2 regions of the Photobacterium sp. ABD4_091 genome follow, and region 1 is predicted to be linked to the other one. Evidence: predicted binding sites of a transcription regulator. Region 1 holds the regulator's gene; the other holds the start of a gene.

Region 1 (9,298 bases):
AGGAAAAATTGCTGTCGAGCTCACCAAGCCAGCCAATACCGTAGAAGATCTTGCCCTTGCTTATAGCCCAGGTGTGGCTGAGCCGGTACGTGAAATCGCGCAGAACTCTGAAAATGTCTACAAATACACTGGTAAAGGCAACATGGTTGCGGTTATCACCAACGGTACAGCAATTCTTGGCTTGGGTAACCTTGGCCCGCTGGCGTCAAAGCCTGTAATGGAAGGTAAGGCACTGCTGTTCAAGCGTTTTGCCGGCCTGGACTCGATTGATATCGAAGTTAAGCACCGTACTATCGACGAGTTTGTTGATACGGTAGCGAACATTGCTGATACGTTCGGTGGTATCAATCTGGAAGATATCAAGGCCCCTGACTGTTTCGAAATCGAAAAACGCCTGATTGAACGTTGCCATGTTCCTGTCTTCCACGATGATCAGCACGGTACGGCGATTGTGACTGCTGCGGGTATGCTCAATGCGCTGGAGCTTCAGGGCAAGAACATCAACGAAGCGGTGATTGTTTGTCTGGGTGCGGGTGCTGCGGCTGTAGCGTGTATGGAGCTGCTGATCAAATGTGGTGCCCAGCGCGAGAAAATCTACATGCTTGATCGCAAGGGCGTGATCCACACTCGCCGTGACGATATCAACGAGTACAAGCAGCTGTTTGCTAACAATACTGATAAGCGTACGCTGGAAGATGTGATTGAAGGTGCAGATATCTTTGTTGGTGTATCTGGCCCGGACCTGCTTGCGCCTGAAGCGCTGAAGCTAATGGCTGACAAGCCAGTCGTATTTGCATGTTCTAACCCAGATCCTGAAATCAAGCCTGAGCTGGCCCATGCGGTACGCGATGATTTGATCATGGGTACTGGCCGTTCGGATTACCCGAACCAGGTGAACAATGTTATCTGCTTCCCGTTCATCTTCCGTGGTGCACTTGATGTACGCGCCAGCGAAATCAATGACGAGATGAAGCTGGCCGCCGTTGATGCGATCCGCGCATTGGCCAAAGAGCCGGTACCGGCTGAAGTGGTTGCTGCTGCAGGTGCAGACAAGCTTGAGTTCGGCCCGGAATACATTATTCCTAAGCCAATGGACCCACGCTTGCTCCCTCGCGTTGCCAAAGCCGTTGCCCAGGCGGCAGTTGATTCTGGCGTAGCCCAAATCGAAATGCCGGTTGGCTACATGGAAGCGAAATAATTTTCGTATTGCGCCAAAGCAAATAAAAAAACCAGCCTCAGGGCTGGTTTTTTTGTCATAACACATTGGCATTATGATAGGTAGGCTGCCGTTGGGGCTTACTCGTTGATGTCTTCGTAAGTAATTCCCATCTCTTCCATTAGCGCCTTGGCTTCGGCTGGAAGATCGTCCGGACGGTCTTTGCGGATATCGTCATCGGTAGGGAGCGGCTGGCCGGTATAAGCGTGCAGGAAGGCTTCGCACAGCAGCTCACTATTGGTCGCATGGCGTAAGTTGTTGACCTGACGGCGGGTACGCTCATCGGTCAGGATTTTCAGAACCTTCAATGGAATCGAAACTGTAATTTTTTTTACTTGTTCGTTTTTCTTACCGTGTTCCGCGTAAGGGCTGATGTATTCGCCATTCCACTCTGCCATTTTTTACCTTCTCAGCGATATAAAAGTGATGAAATATAGTATGCCTGAATTTTAGCGGGATTTACTGCCATAAGCAAAGACATATAGACGTCTAGAAGTGTTGACGGCTGGCTTGTTTGTCGCTATGTTGTTGCATAAAAGTTATTCGCCAGGGCTACCCTGACAAGGAAAGTAAATATGAGTGACAAGAAGCTAGCCACCGTCGCTGTCCGCACCGGCATCGAATCCGATACCCAGTACAATGCTGTGGTACCTCCCCTCTATTTAACCTCGACCTACAGCTTTCCGCAATTGGGCGAGGTGCCAGAATTTGATTATTCTCGCTCAGGCAACCCGACCCGCAACACATTGGCTGATGCGTTGGCAGAGCTGGAAGGGGGGGCTGGCGCTGTGGTAACCAGTTGCGGGACGGCGGCAATCAACCTGCTGGCTTCGGCACTGGTCGGCCCGGACGATTTGATTATCGCACCGCATGACTGCTACGGCGGTACCTACCGCTTGTTTAATACCCGGGCCGGCAAGGGTGATTTCAAGGTGCGCTTTGTCGATCAGACCGATCCGGCAGCAGTAGCAGAAGCCCTGGCGCTCAAACCCAAGCTGATTTGGGTCGAAACCCCGTCAAACCCATTGCTGCGCATTGTCGATGTCGCCGAAATTTGCGCGGCAGCCAAGCAGGCTGGGGCGCTGGTAGCGGTAGACAACACTTTCCTGTCTCCGATCCTCCAGCAGCCAATTGCCCTTGGTGCCGATTTCGTTGTCCACTCCACGACTAAATACATCAACGGCCACTCCGATGTGGTGGGTGGCGTCCTGATCTCTAACAATGAACAACACGCAGAGGACATCGCCTGGTGGGCAAACTGTATCGGCGCCACCGGCGCGCCGTTTGATGCCTACATGACGCTGCGCGGGCTGCGTACACTGGCACCGAGAATGCGCATGCATGAGGAAAACAGCCGCCAGATCCTGGCTTACTTGCAGCAGCAGCCGCTAGTGGGGGCTATCTACCACCCGAGCCAGCCGGGGCACCCAGGCCATGACATTGCCCTCAAGCAGCAGAAAGGCTTCGGTGCCATGCTCAGTTTCGAGATTGCCGGCAGCATGGCCCAGCTTGAGGTGTTTGTTAAAACGCTAAACTGTTTCTCATTGGCAGAATCGCTAGGCGGTACGGAAAGCTTGATTTGCCACCCGGCAAGCATGACTCACCGTGCGATGTCTGACGAAGCCCAGGCCGAGGCGGGGCTCAAGCCGTCACTGCTGCGGCTGTCGGTTGGCCTTGAGGATCCCGAGGATTTGATTGCTGATCTGGAGCAGGCTTTCAGCAAAGCGGCGGAGGTAGCGTAAATGAGTTTACCTGTAACACGCCAGCTGCATAAGTTTGGCGGCAGCAGCCTGGCAGATCCTGAGTGCTACCTCAGGGTGGCCGAGATCCTGCGTGAGTATTCCAGCGAGAATGACCTGGTGGTGGTATCGGCGGCAGGCAAAACAACCAACCGTCTGATTGAATGGCTGGAACAGCTGGATAGAGACGGCCGGCAGGCCCATGAAACCCTGCAGTCCCTGCGCAGCTTCCAGCAGTCACTGATTGAATCGCTGCTCAGTGGCGAAGCGGCTGATGCACTGCTGACCCAGCTGCACCTTGAATTGGGTGCCTTGTCCAGCATGGCGGAAAAACCATTGAGCGAGGCCGAGCAGGCCAAGGTGCTAGGTCATGGCGAGCAGTGGTCAGCACGCCTGTTAGCGGCGCTGCTGACCAAGCAGCAGCTGCCTGCAGCCAGCCTCGATTCGCGCAGCTTCCTGCGGGCCGAGCGCGCAGCCCAGCCTGAGGTTGACCGTGCCCAGTCGTGGCCGCTGCTTAAGGAGCAGCTGGCACAGTACAATCACCAACGTGTTGTTATCACCGGTTTCATGGCGCAAAACAGTGAGGGCGAGACGGTGTTGCTCGGCCGCAATGGCTCTGACTATTCAGCGACCGTGATTGGTGCGTTAGCGGGTGTCGATAGGGTAACTATTTGGAGCGATGTGGCCGGTGTTTACAGCGCCGACCCGCGCAAAGTCGCCGATGCCTGCCTGCTGCCGCTGCTTCGCTTGGATGAGGCCAGCGAGCTAGCCCGCTTGGCGGCACCTGTATTGCATAGCCGTACTTTGCAGCCAGTGGCGCAAAGTGCGATTGATCTGACGCTGCGCTGCAGCCACCAGCCGGAGCAGGGCTCGACCCGTGTCGAAAGGGTGCTGGCATCGGGGCGCGGTGCCAAGATCATCACTTCGCTCGACGAGGTGTGCCTGATTGAGCTGTCTGTGCCCCGTGCCCATGATTTCGCGCCAGTTGCCTCGGATATCGAGCGCTTCCTGCAGCGCGCCCAGCTGCAGCCGCTGGCCAGCAGCTTTGAGCCTGACCAGGGACGGGTGCGGCTGGCTTACACCGCCGAGGTTGTGAATAGCGTGTTGGCCCAACTGCAGGACAGCGGCATTGTGGCCGATCTGCGCCTGCGCGAAGGTTTCTCTCTGGTGGCCGCAGTCGGTGCCGGTGTGGTGAACAATGCGGTGCATTGCTACGGGTTCTACCAGCAGCTCAGGGGCCAGGCTCTGGAGTTCATTGCCGAGTCCGATTCGGGGCTGAGCTTGGTGGCGGTATTGCGCCAGGCAGATACCGATAACCTGATCCGCAGCATCCACCAGAGCCTGTTCCAGGCCCAGAAGCAGATTGGTCTGGTGCTTTGTGGCAAGGGCAACATCGGTAGCCGCTGGCTGGAGCTGTTCGAGACCGAAAAGGCGACATTGGAAAAGCGCCATGGCATGAGCTTTACCTTGATTGGGGTGGTTGATAGCCGCCGTCACTGGATTGACTTTGAAGGTATTGATGCAGGCCGTGCCCAGCATAGCTTTAATGACGATTCGGTTGAATACAGTGGTGATGAGTGGCTGTCTGTGCTGGCCCACAGCACCTATGACGATGTGATTGTGCTAGATGTGACGGCCAGCAGTGAGTTGGCTGCGCGCTACCCGCAGATCGCAGAGTCAGGTTTGCACCTGATCTCGGCCAACAAGGTCGCAGGGTCGGCGTCGGGCGAGAGTTACCACCAGGTGATTGATGCGTTTGCCAAGAGCAGCCGCTTCTGGCTTTACAACGCGACCGTTGGGGCTGGCCTGCCGGTTAACCACACGGTGCGTGACCTGCGTGAAAGCGGTGATGAGATCATTGCCCTGTCGGGTATCTTCTCCGGCACGCTATCTTGGCTGTTCCAGCAGTATGATGGCTCGGTGCCATTCTCGCAGCTGGTTGAACTGGCCTGGCAACAGGGCCTGACCGAGCCGGATCCGCGCCATGATCTGGATGGCAGTGATGTGATGCGCAAGCTGGTGATCCTCGCCCGTGAATCTGGCTTGTCTCTTGAACCAGAGCAGGTCAAGGTGGAAACCTTGGTGCCAGACTCACTGGCAGCGCTTGGGGTGGATGACTTCTTCGAGCAATCTGCCGAGCTGGATGAGCTGCTCCATGAGCGCCTGCGCAAGGCGCAAAAAGAGGAGAAAGTATTGCGTTATATTGCAAGGCTGGATCGCCACGGCAAGGCGGTGGTTGGTATCGAGGCACTGCCCCGTGAGCATGCCCTGGCCAACTTGCTGCCGTGTGACAATATTTTTGCTATCGAGAGCCGGTGGTACCGCGATAACCCGCTGGTGATCCGCGGGCCGGGTGCAGGCCGTGATGTAACGGCAGGGGCCCTGCTTTCTGATATCAACCGCTTGGCGGCAATGCTATAAGTCGCATTTTCGGAGTGAGATCTTACGGACTTTATGTAGTGTAAATTACTGCCTTTCTTGTGATGTGCAGTGACTTAAACTGGGTGGTAATTAAATCGCCAGTATTAGCCTCTATGAGAATGCTCTATACCCTAAAAGCTCGCTATTAGCGGGCTTTTTTGTTATTTGCCAATGTTGAAGTTCTTGCAATTTGAAGTTGAAAAATATTCATGATCATCATGTTGACATTAAATTGGTTACAAGACATCCTGTAGACATATAGACGTCTAAACGGTTATTTGAATGACGTCAGTTTTAGGGAGCGGCCGAGAGCCAACAAGAGTAAGGAATGGATTATGGGGTATTCATACGCAAGCCACTTGGATTCACTGAACCAGAATATTGCAGACATTGACGGTAACATCAATGTGTCTTTTGAGTTCTTTCCGCCAAGCAGCGAGCAGATGGAGCAGACGCTGTGGAACTCCATTCACCGCCTGAAAACGCTGCAGCCTAAATTCGTCTCGGTGACCTATGGTGCCAACTCGGGTGAGCGTGACCGTACCCACTCGATTATCAAGGATATCAAAGATCAAACAGGCCTGGTTGCCGCGCCGCACCTGACCTGTATTGATGCGACACGTGACGAACTGCGCACTATTGCCCGTGACTACTGGAACAACGGCATCCGCGATATTGTTGCCCTGCGTGGTGACTTGCCTGAACAAGGTGTGAAGCCGGATATGTATGCGGCGGATCTGGTTGAGCTGCTGCGCTCGGAAGCCGATTTCGATATCTCGGTGGCAGCGTACCCAGAGGTTCACCCGGAAGCCAAGAGTGCCCAGGCTGATCTGATCAATCTCAAGCGCAAGGTCGATGCCGGCGCCAGCCGTGCCATCACCCAGTTCTTCTTCGATGTCGAAAGTTACCTGCGTTTCCGTGACCGTTGCGTTGCTGCCGGTATCGATGTTGAAATCGTGCCGGGGATCCTGCCGGTGTCCAACATGAAGCAAGCCAAGCGATTTGCCGATGCCAACAATGTGAAAATTCCAGGCTGGCTTGAAAAGCAGTATGAAGGGCTGGACGATGATCTGCTGAGCCGCCAGATGGTCGGGGCCAGCAATGCCATCGATATGGTGCGGGTATTGGGCCGAGAGGGAGTGAAGGACTTCCACTTCTACACCCTAAACCGTGCCGAGCTGACCTATGCCATCTGCCACACGCTTGGGGTTCGTGCTAAAGCGTGAGCACGCTTATCAGTATGGGTGTGCCGTACAGTTAAAAGAAAAGCCGCATTCAGCGGCTTTTTTTATGCTCTTTGGTTATGGCTTACAAGGCAACCGGGCTACCAGCAGAATCCATGTCCTTGAGCTCGGCCAATACTTCCTCTGCCCAGTCAATCCATGCCTGGCGGTTATGGATCGCGCGGCGAAGGGTAAGACGGTCAAGGCGGGATTGGCGATCTAGGTTTTTGTGGTCAGCAAAATGGATTTTTTCCATTTCGTTATAGTGATTAATGAGCGTATGAGACTCTTCAATTAGGCCTTCTAGCTGCTGCTGCATGGGCTCGGAGTTGTGCACACCGCAAACTACCAGCTTGGCAGAAAACTCATCGCGGATGGTTGGGTTGCGTGCAGGCTCCTGGAACCACTCAAACAGCGCCTGACGGCCAAGATCGGTAATGGAGTATACTTTACGATCCGGTTTACCCTCTTGCGGTTCAAGTTTACAGGTTACTTGGTTGTTGCCGGCCATCTTGTTCAGCTCGCGATACACTTGCTGGTGGCTGGCTTTCCAGAAATAACCGATGCTGTGGGAGAACTCTTTGGTGATATCGTAACCGGTGGCATCGCGGTTACTCAACACAGTTAAAATAACGTGTGGTAGTGACATCTCTTCTATCCGTTAAAATACTACAAAAAAATAAACTCAATCGGCATGGCCTATGGTGGCCGCAGCGTACCCTTCGCTCATTGGCGTTTTTATAATCGTGCTGTTGCAGTGCCTGATCGAGATCACGTAGCATACACATCAATGGACTAATTTTCGACATCAGAGACTAATATCGAGGAAAACTGGTGCAACCAATTGCCCGTGTTGTGATGCTGGTCTATATATTGCGTGTTAATTTCAATTTGTTCTTTGATGCAAAACGTTTTTGATCAAGTAATTTCACTGCATGCTGTTTAGAGTAGCTGACCGAGTCTTGCCGGGACTGTCTCAAAAGTGAGGCGGGAGTAAAATAAGCAGAAAAAATAAAGGGCTAGCGTTATTACGCTAGCCCTTTGTAGTTATTATAAGTCGGAGTTAGCCGGTGTTACGCATACCGGTGGCAATACCGGCAATGGTTACCATCAAGGCTTCTTCCATCATTGGGGAAGGAGTTTCCTGGCGACGGGTACGGTACAGCAACTCGGCCTGAAGCATGTTAAGCGGCTCGACATAGATGTTACGCAGGCGGATTGACTCGGCACCCCATGGGTTCTGCTCCATTAGGTGGGCGCTGTTTTCCACGTTAAGCACTGCTTTGATATCTTTTTGCAGCTGGTCACGCAGTTGTTGTCCCATCGGCCACAGTGACTTATCCGTCAGGCGTTGGTCGTAGTATTCCGCAATACCGATATTGGTCTTGGTGAATACCATCTCCAGCATACCCAGGCGGGTTGAGAAGAATGGCCACTCGCGGCACATTTCCTCAAGCTGGGCGGCATGGCCCTTGTCAATCGAGAACTGGATGGCTTCACCGGCACCCAGCCAGGCTGGCAGGATCAGGCGGTTCTGGCTCCAGGCGAAAATCCATGGGATCGCACGCAGACTCTCTACGCCGCCTTTCGGATTACGCTTGGCCGGACGTGAGCCCAGTGGCAGCTTGCCCAATTCAAGCTCAGGGGTCGCCGCGCGGAAGTATGGGACAAACTCCTCATTACCACGGACTACATCACGGTAAGCGTCGCAGGACACTTCTGACAGCACGTCCATCAGCTCACGCCACTCTTGCTTAGGCTGTGGCGGCGGCATCAGGTTAGCCTCCAAAATGGCGCTGGCATACAGGCTCAGGCTGTTTACAGCCACTTCTGGTAGGCCCAGCTTAAAGCGGATCATCTCGCCTTGCTCTGTTACACGCAGGCCGCCTTTCAGGCTGCGCGGCGGCTGAGACAATAGGGCAGCGTGTGCTGGGGCACCGCCACGGCCAATCGAACCGCCACGACCGTGAAACAGGGTCAGCTCGACGCCTGCCTCTTCACACACTTCAACCAGTGATTCCATGGCATGGTACTGGGCCCAGCCAGCCGCCATCACACCAGCATCTTTGGCGGAGTCAGAATAGCCGATCATGACCATCTGGTGGTTCTGGATATAGCCACGGTACCAGTCGATGTTCATCAACTGCTTGATCACGCTCTCGGCATTATTGAGGTCTTCCAGGGTTTCGAACAGCGGGCACACATCCATACGGAATTTGCAGCCGGCTTCTTGCAGCAGCAAGTGAACAGCCAGTACATCCGAAGCGGTGCGGGCCATGGAAATGACATACGCCCCCAAGGCTTCGCGAGGCTGGTCGGCGATAGCCTTGCAGGTGTCGATCACCTCTTTGACTTCGTCTGACGGTGCCCAGTCGCGCGGCAGCAACGGGCGCTTGGAAGAGAGTTCGCGGACCAGGAAGGCCACTTTGTCTTGCTCGCTCCACTGGTCGTAGTCACCAAGGCCCAGGTAGCGGGTCAGTTCAGAGATAACGTTTGAGTGGCGGGTGCTTTCCTGGCGGATATCCAAGCGAACCAGGTGGACACCGAAACACTTGATGCGGCGCAGCACGTCTAGCAGCAGGCCGTCGGCGATGATGCCCATGTCACAGTCGTGCAGCGAGCGGTAGCAGGCATAAAGCGGATCCCACAGCTGGCTGATATCGTCGATGATGCCGTAGCTTGGCGCGTCCAGACCCTTG
Region 2 (9,298 bases), 100 kb from region 1:
ACGGCTCAGCGCCTGCAGTACCTGCGGATAGATATCAGACGGGCCGGGTCCCATCAAGGTTCGTTGTGGTGGGTAGAAGCTACCAATGGTCATTATTGTTTTCCTCCCTGGCGGTAAGCATGGACAGTCAATCGTTATTGTAAGGTACTGATTGACTATATCAGCAATAGGTTAATTATGCTTATACCAAATCGTAACTACCTTCTAGCACATAGATTCCTTCAATATTTGTGACAATTTTTTGCAAAATTTATGCATATTTTATTTCTATGTAATTGACAACATACCTGCAAATCCGGTTCAATGTAGATCGTTTTTTGTTCATCCTGAGGAAAGGTTTTCCCCAGGTGAAGACAGAAGAGGAGCGTTACCCAGGTATCTAGGATTGCGGGGCCCCACCCCGAAGCAGTCTGGAGAGGGGGAGTAACGCCGAGATACAGCATGACAGGGGGCATGGTGTATCGGCTACGAAGGTTGAATCCTTCTGGCTGTCATCTATTCATCATGGTAATGAGTAGATGGGGAGCTTCTGGTTGTTGTACCGGTTTACATCTTACCGTTTTGCTCTCCTGACTTTTGTCGGGATCACCATCCCGAGCCCCCTGTTAATTGCGTTTATACTCTTTATTACTGGGAGACTCGTTGTGAGCTTTGTCGAAAATAACTTTACTGTTCCTCCACCGATAACCGTAGCGAAATTTGGCGGTACTAGCGTAGCCGATCATGCCGCCATGAGCCGAAGTGCCTCGATCATCAAGGACAACCCTGCTGCCAAAGTAGTTTTGATCAGTGCCTGTTCCGGCGTTACCAACCTGTTAGTTGAACTTGCAAACGGAATTGCCGATAACGAGCAGCGCTCCCAACGGCTACATAAATTGACCTCTATCCACCAGGACATTATCGACAAGCTGGCTCAGCCAGGTACTGTTGCTGGCCACATAGAACAACTTATCAATAACGTGGCAAGCCTAGCCGAACAGGCCGCCGAAGCACCATCGACCAAGCTGACCGATCAGCTGGTTGCTCATGGTGAACTGTTGTCGACGCACTTATTTACCCAAATTCTCAACGAAATGGGGGCGACTGCCCAACGTTTCGATATTCGCTCTGTCATGCGTACCGACAGCCAGTTCGGCAAAGCCATCCCGGAAGTCGACACCATCCGCCAGCTGGCTGATGACAAGCTCCAGCCCCTGCTGGCAGGCGAGGCGGTAATCGTCTCCCAAGGCTTTATCGGCTCAGACAGCAACGGTGAAACCACGACCCTAGGCCGTGGTGGCAGTGATTACAGCGCCGCCCTTGTAGCCGAGGCCATCAGTGCCGGAACCCTTGAGATCTGGACTGACGTACCGGGCATGTACACGACCGACCCGCGTATCACTGCCAATGCCAAGCCAATCAGCGAGATCAGCTTCAGCGAAGCCTCTGAAATGGCCAATTTCGGCGCCAAGATCCTGCACCCCTCGACCCTGCTACCAGCGGTCCGCCAGCAGATCCCGGTTTTCATCGGCTCCTCAAAAGCGCCTGAGCAAGGCGGTACCTGGATACGCCAGAAAGTCAGCGAGCCACCGAAATTCAGGGCCTTGGCACTGCGCTGCAACCAGACCATGGTTACCCTGACCAGCCTGAATATGTTCCACGCTTACGGCTTCCTGTCAGAAGTATTCCGTATTCTGGCCGAGCATAAAATTTCGGTTGATTTGATCACTACCTCGGAAGTTAGCGTGTCACTGACCCTGGATCAAACCGATACCGGTGGTGGTGCCCCTAGCCTGCCAGCCACGGCAATGGAACAACTCAGCAAGCTGTGTCGCGTGGAAGTCGAGCAAGACCTCTGCCTAGTTGCCTTGATCGGCAACGAGCTTGGTGATGCCCCAGGCGCGGCAACCCAGGTATTCAGTCGCCTGGATGACTACAGCCCGCGCATGATCTGCTTCGGCGCCAGCACCCACAACCTGTGCTTCCTAGTGAAAACAGAAGAGTCACGCGAAGTGATCAAGGTTCTGCACCACGGTCTGTTCGAGTAAGCTGATACAGATAAGTTTCTGATTCTCAGAAAAGAAAAAGGCGCTCAATGAGCGCCTTTTTTATTGTTGAGAAAACCTATTAGCCATTAAGGTTCGGCCCCAGCCATTTCTCGGCTTCGACCAAATCCCAGCCCTTGCGATCAGCATAGCTGTCACGCTGATCATCCTGGATCTGGGCGATCGCAAAGTAGCGCGAGTCCGGGTGGGAGAAGTACCAACCGGAGACCGATGCCCCCGGCCACATGGCATAGCTGGTTGTCAGTGACATACCGATGGTTTCTTCGACCTGCAACAGCTCCCACAGCGACCCTTTTTCGGTATGCTCAGGACACGCTGGGTAACCCGGTGCCGGGCGGATCCCCTGGTATTTCTCGCGGATCAGATCATCGTTGGACAAATCTTCATCCGGCGAGTAACCCCAGATATCCTTGCGGACCTGCTCATGAAGATACTCGGCAAATGCCTCGGCCAAACGGTCGGCCACTGCCTGGATCATAATTGCGTTGTAATCATCGCCTGCTGCTTTGTAGGCATCTGCCAACTCGCGCTCACCAATACCACCGGTTACTGCAAAGGCACCAATCCAATCGGCCTTGCCGCTTTCTTTCGGTGCAATGTAGTCCGACAGGCAGTAGTTGAAGCCTTTCGGTTTCTCGGTTTGCTGGCGCAGGTTGTGCAATACCTTGGCAACTTCAGTACGCGATTCATCGGTGTACACCTCGATATCATCACCGACGCTATTGGCCGGGAACATGGCACACATACCACGAGCCTTGAGCAAACCTTCCTGCTCAACCCTATCAAGCAAGTCGTTAGCATCTTTGAACAAGCGGCGCGCTTCCTCGCCGACCTCTTCATGATCAAGGATGGCTGGGTATTTGCCCATCAGCGACCAGGTCATAAAGAAAGGCGTCCAGTCGATATACTGGCGTAGGGTGGCAACATCAAAGTCATCAAACACCTGCACACCAGATTTCAGCGGTGCCGGCGGGGTATAGTTATCCCAGTCAATCGCCACCTTGTTTGCACGTGCGATATCCAAGGTAACCGGCTTAGTCTTAGGGCGCTTGCGGCTATGCTGGTCACGAACCCTGACATAGTCAGCATCCAGTTTTTCAACAAAGGCAGGGCGCAACTCGTCAGACAGCAGCGAGGTACACACACCCACCGCACGGGAGGCGTTGTTCACATACACCACAGGATGGCTGTAGTTCTGCTCAATCTTCACCGCGGTGTGAGCCTTGGAGGTTGTAGCACCACCAATTAGCAGTGGCAGATCAAAACCCTGGCGCTCCATCTCCTTCGCCACATGCACCATCTCATCCAGAGAAGGTGTGATCAGGCCAGACAGGCCAATGATATCGACATTCTCTTCCTTGGCGACTTTGAGGATCTTCTCGCAAGGTACCATTACACCGAGATCGATGATTTCGTAGTTATTACACTGCAAGACTACGCCAACAATGTTCTTGCCGATATCATGAACATCGCCTTTTACTGTTGCCAGTAAGATCTTACCGTTTGTCGCACCCGCTTGTTTCGCAGCATTAATATAAGGCTCTAGGTGGGCAACCGCCTGTTTCATTACCCGGGCTGATTTCACCACCTGCGGCAGGAACATCTTACCTTCACCGAACAGGTCACCGACCACGTTCATGCCGTCCATCAACGGCCCCTCGATCACCTCGAGCGGTTTGGACGCATTGAGACGGGCTTCTTCGGTATCTTCGACGATAAACTCGGTGATCCCCTTGACCAATGCATGCTCAAGGCGCTTTTCAACCGGCCAGGTACGCCACTCAAGTGCTGAGGCATCGTCTTCCTTGCCAACACCTTTATTGGCATACTCAGCAGCGATATCCAACAGGCGCTCGGTCGAATCGTCACGGCGGTTCAGGATCACATCCTCAACCGCTTCACGCAGCTTCTCCGGGACATTGTCATAAATTTCAAGCTGGCCGGCGTTCACAATACCCATATCCATACCGTTCTTGAAACAGTGGTACAGGAACACGGCATGGATAGCTTCACGGACATAGTTATTGCCACGGAACGAGAAAGAGACGTTCGAGACACCACCGGAGATCATCGCATGCGGCAAGTCACGTTTGATATCGCCGACGGCATCAATAAAATCGACGGCATAGTTGTTATGCTCTTCAATACCTGTCGCAACGGCAAAGATATTCGGGTCGAAAATGATATCTTCCGGCGGGAAGCCGACTTCATCAACCAAGATTCGGTAGGCATTGGTACAAATCTCCAGCTTGCGCTCTCGGGTATCCGCCTGCCCTACTTCATCGAAGGCCATGACGATAACAGCGGCGCCGTAGCGGCGGATCAGCTTGGCCTGCTCAACGAACTTCTCTTTGCCTTCTTTGAGCGAGATAGAGTTAACAATCCCCTTGCCCTGAATACACTTCAGGCCAGCTTCGATAACCTCCCACTTGGAGGAATCGACCATAATAGGCACTTTGGAGATTTCAGGCTCAGACGCACACAGATTGAGGAATCGAACCATGCATGCTTCAGCATCCAGCATCCCTTCATCCATGTTGATATCGATGATCTGGGCGCCATTTTCGACCTGCTGACGGGCAACTTCCAATGCCTCGTCATACAACTCTTCTTTGATCAGACGCTTAAAGCGGGCTGAGCCCGTCACGTTGGTACGCTCACCCACATTGACGAACAGGGTATCCTTTTCAATCGTCAACGGCTCTAGGCCGGACAAACGGCAGGACACAGGGAGATCAGGCAAGGCTCGAGGGGCAACCTCAGCTACTGCTTCAGCCATCTGTCGGATATGTTCTGGCGTGGTACCGCAACAGCCACCGACCAAGTTAAGGAAGCCGCTTTCGGCCCATTCCTTAATATGCTCTGCCATCTCTTCAGGTGACAAATCATATTCACCAAAGGCATTTGGCAAACCTGCGTTAGGGTGGGTAGATACCGCACATTCGGAAATACGGGAAAGCTCCTCGACATACGGGCGTAGTTCATCAGGGCCCAACGCACAGTTAAGGCCAAAGGAAATAGGCCTTACATGACGAAGTGCATTGTAAAAGGCTTCGGTAGTCTGGCCCGATAGCGTACGGCCGGAAGCATCGGTAATCGTACCGGAGATCATTACTGGTAGCGAACGGCCAAGTTCTTCAAACACGGTATCTACCGCGAAGGCACAGGCTTTGGCATTGAGGGTATCGAAAATAGTTTCGATAAGGATGATGTCCGAGCCACCCTCAATCAAAGCACGTGTCGATTCGGAATACGCCTCGACTAGTTGGTCAAAGGTAACATTACGGAAGCCGGGATCATTCACATCTGGCGAAATCGAACAGGTACGGTTGGTCGGGCCCAATACACCAGCCACAAAACGTGGTTTATCCGGTGTCTTTGCCGTCCACTCATCAGCCGCTTGACGGGCAAGCTTGGCCGCTTCGAGGTTGATTTCGGCACTCAACGCTTCCATCTCATAATCGGCCATCGCGATCGTGGTTGCGTTGAAGGTGTTGGTTTCCAGGATATCAGCACCAGCCTCGAGGTATGAGGCATGAATATCCTTGATCAGTTGCGGTTGTGTCAGTACCAGTAAGTCGTTATTGCCCTTAAGATCCATGTGCCAGTCGGCAAAACGCTCACCACGGTAATCTTGCTCTTCCAGCTTATAATCCTGGATCATGGTGCCCATGCCACCATCAATGATCAGGATCTGCTCTGCCAAGCGCTTATTTAGTAAATCCTTGCCCATCAACACCGCTTTACTTCCTTATCTATTGTTACAGCTAATTCACATCCTACCATAGCAAAAATGGAAATCTAGACGTCTAAAGGGCTTTTCGTTGATTAATTTTTAACTCATTGTAAGAAATTAAAGATAGCTATCGGGCAGCGATAGATTTATATTTTGACACAATTTTCAGCTTTACTTTCAAACACCATCGAGGTCACTGGATGTCAGTTTACAGCACCCTCTGTTTCCTGGCGGCAGCAGCAATGCTTATCGCCTTTGTAAACAGTAAAATAGGAAAAATGCAGACCACTATCGCCATCACTGCTGGGGCGTTGGTGCTATCTCTGGGCATCATTGTTGCCGGCCATAATGGCTGGTTCCACTTAGAAGACATTGCAGCAAGCCAACTTGGCGAGATCAACTTCGAGAACTTCTTGCTCAAGGGTATTCTGGGCTTCTTGTTGTTCGCGGGCGGCCTGGGGATCAAACTGCCTCACCTAGAAGATCAAAAGTGGGAAATCACCACCCTGGCCCTTGCCGCCACGTTATTTTCGACCTTCTTCATCGGGTTTTCCCTATGGGGGATTTGCCAGGCGCTCGGTATCCAGCTTGATTTGATCTATTGTTTGATTTTCGGCTCGCTGATTTCACCGACTGACCCGATTGCCGTACTCGCCATTGTAAAAAAACTCGATGCGCCAAAGCGTATCTCTACCCAGATTGAGGGCGAATCTTTATTCAATGACGGCTTTGGCCTTGTCATTTTCGTTACCCTATTTACCATCGCTTTTGGTAACGAAGCCCCTACCGTTCTTGGTGTCGGCCAGCTGTTCCTGCAGGAGGCCATAGGCGGTATCGCCTACGGCTTCGCACTGGGCCTGATATTCCATTACCTGATCAGCTCCACCAATGACCACTCAATGGAGCTACTGCTAACTTTAGGTATCCCGACCGCTGGCTACGTGTTTGCCGATGTCATCCATGTTTCTGGCCCATTGGCGATGGTGGTGTCAGGTATCATGATCGGCAACTGGACCCGCTACATTGGTTTTTCCAAGGAAAGTGAAGATCACCTCGACCATTTCTGGGAATTGGTCGATGAGTTCCTCAACGGCGTGCTGTTCCTGTTGATTGGTATGAGCATGCTGCAATTTAGCTTCCACCAAGAAGACTGGGTGCTGATGGTCATTGCCGTACCGCTAGTGCTATTCAGCCGCTACCTCAGTATCAAACTGTCCTATATCGGCTTCAACCGCTACCGCGACTACAACCCGATGTCAGTCAAGATCCTGACCTGGGGTGGCTTGCGCGGCGGCCTTGCCCTTGCGATGGCCATGGCAGTACCGGCAGGGGTTATGGTGATCCCTGACAAGAACATTGATGTGCGGGAAATTATGCTGGTGATGACCTACTCAGTGGTCGTGTTCTCTATATTGATTCAGGGTTCGACGATTACCCCGCTGATCCACAAAGCCAAATTGTGGGAAGCCGAAAATAGCCCAAGTAAATAGCTACGATAAAAAAGACCTGCTCCGGCAGGTCTTTTTTATTCGACAACAAACTATTCATCAGTGGTGAAGTTGGCTTCCGAGAAGTGATCCAAATCGTAAGGGGTTTGCTGGTAAACACAGTAGTTAAGCCAATTCGCAAACAAGAGGTGGCCATGGCTGCGCCAACTGGCAATCGGCGGCTTCTGCGGGTTATCGTCCGGATAGTAATTCACCGGTATACTCGGCTCCATTCCTTCTCCTGCATCCCTAGTATATTCGTTATGCAGGGTATCGACATCATACTCAGGGTGACCAGTAACAAAGACATTACGCTTGTCCTTTGTTGCAGCTAAGTACACCCCAGCTTGCTCAGACGTCGCAAGAATGTCCAGATCCGTATGCTCAGCTAGGTATTCCGGCGAGAAATCGGCATAGCGCGAATGTGGTGCTAAGAAAGAATCATCAAACCCACGCAAGATAGGGTTATGACAATCATGGGTACGGTGCCAATACACCCCTGACAGCTTCTCTTTGCGGGTACGTTTAGGCAAATCGTACAGCAACTTTAATCCTGCCTGTGCAGCCCAACAGACAAACAGCGTCGAGGTCACATGCTCTTTGGCCCAGTTCATGATGGTTTGGATTTCTTCCCAATACAGCACATCTTCAAACTGCACCAAGCCTAGCGGGGCACCTGTGACAATCAAGCCATCGAAGTTACGGTCTTTCACCATTTCGAACTGGCGGTAGAAGGTATCAAGGTGTTCGGTCGGGGTATTCTTGGTCGGCCGATTATCGATACGGAGCAGTTCAACATCAACCTGCAGTGGGCTATTAGAAAGCAGACGCAAGAACTGGGTTTCCGTTTCGATCTTCTTCGGCATCAAGTTTAGCAGCAGCACCTTCAAAGGACGGATTTCCTGACTCGATGCACGGGCTTCCGACATCACGAAGATATTCTCTCCCCGTAGGATATCGGTTGCAGGTAATTTGTCAGGGATCTTAATCGGCATGGGTGCTTCTCCTTAAACGTTTTTCCGTCTGCTCTTTCTCACCAGAGATGTTTAGACGTCCAGATTTCTAAATAAAACTATAAGAGATCACACCAAGGTGCAAGCAAAACAAGATTAAAAGAATAGATGATGTGGCACGTAAAGGTGAGAAATGCTCATGAAGTAAGGTAGGTATGGAAGAGGTACGATTTATTTATCGTCAGAAATGAAAAAACCCAGCCGTTAGGCTGGGTTTTGAAGAAGTGTTCAGCAATGACCTACTCTCACATGGGGAGGCCCCACACTACCATCGGCGCTACAACGTTTCACTTCTGAGTTCGGCATGGGATCAGGTGGTACCGCTGTGCTATTGTCGCTGAACAAAATCGTGGTGCTAGTACCCAGATTTGAACTGGGGACCTCACCCTTACCAAGGGTGCGCTCTACCAACTGAGCTATACCAGCACGCAATTCTGCGTCGAAACCCGCGTTTGCGAATTTCCGAAATTGGAAGCCTGGCGATGTCCTACTCTCACATGGGGAGGCCCCACACTACCATCGGCGCTATTACGTTTCACTACTGAGTTCGGCATGGGATCAGGTGGGTCCATAATGCTATGGTCGCCAAGCAAAATTCTTACAATCTAAAAAGCTGATGTTCTCGACACTCATCCAAGTGTTCGTGGAGTCCGTAAAACCCCTTGGGTGTTGTATGGTTAAGCCTCACGGGCAATTAGTACAGGTTAGCTCAACGCCTCACAACGCTTACACACCCTGCCTATCTACGTCGTAGTCTCCAACAACCCTTCAGGAACCTTATAGGTTCAGGGATGACTCATCTCGAGGCTCGCTTCCCGCTTAGATGCTTTCAGCGGTTATCGATTCCGAACTTAGCTACCGGGCAATGCGTCTGGCGACACAACCCGAACACCAGAGGTTCGTCCACTCCGGTCCTCTCGTACTAGGAGCAGCCCCTCTCAATCATCCAACGCCCACGGCAGATAGGGACCGAACTGTCTCACGACGTTCTAAACCCAGCTCGCGTACCACTTTAAA

The links. Region 1 encodes MetJ, which represses methionine synthesis genes. Its sites were predicted from a motif close to TTAGACNTNTANANGTCTAA; they were not measured.
Region 2: a site for MetJ is predicted at 8,315-8,334, ahead of metA (homoserine O-succinyltransferase MetA). Genes of this name have one in related genera too.

The regions. Positions count from the first base shown of each region.
Region 1 is NZ_JBSWWQ010000001.1:1,392,604-1,401,901, reverse strand. It holds gene ACXAGQ_RS06500 (malic enzyme-like NAD(P)-binding protein) at 1-1,198, shown strand, start outside; gene metJ (met regulon transcriptional regulator MetJ) at 1,297-1,614, opposite strand; gene ACXAGQ_RS06490 (O-succinylhomoserine (thiol)-lyase) at 1,792-2,958, shown strand; gene ACXAGQ_RS06485 (bifunctional aspartate kinase/homoserine dehydrogenase II) at 2,959-5,376, shown strand; gene metF (methylenetetrahydrofolate reductase) at 5,712-6,602, shown strand; gene ACXAGQ_RS06475 (PadR family transcriptional regulator) at 6,685-7,248, opposite strand; gene ppc (phosphoenolpyruvate carboxylase) at 7,663-9,298, opposite strand, start outside.
Region 2 is NZ_JBSWWQ010000001.1:1,289,947-1,299,244, forward strand. It holds gene ACXAGQ_RS05910 (pyridoxal-phosphate-dependent aminotransferase family protein) at 1-93, opposite strand, end outside; lysine riboswitch at 350-537, shown strand; gene lysC (lysine-sensitive aspartokinase 3) at 645-2,027, shown strand; gene metH (methionine synthase) at 2,107-5,778, opposite strand; gene ACXAGQ_RS05925 (cation:proton antiporter) at 5,982-7,271, shown strand; gene metA (homoserine O-succinyltransferase MetA) at 7,322-8,263, opposite strand; rRNA gene rrf (5S ribosomal RNA) at 8,508-8,623, opposite strand; tRNA gene ACXAGQ_RS05940 (tRNA-Thr) at 8,632-8,707, opposite strand; rRNA gene rrf (5S ribosomal RNA) at 8,756-8,871, opposite strand; rRNA gene ACXAGQ_RS05950 (23S ribosomal RNA) at 8,955-9,298, opposite strand, start outside.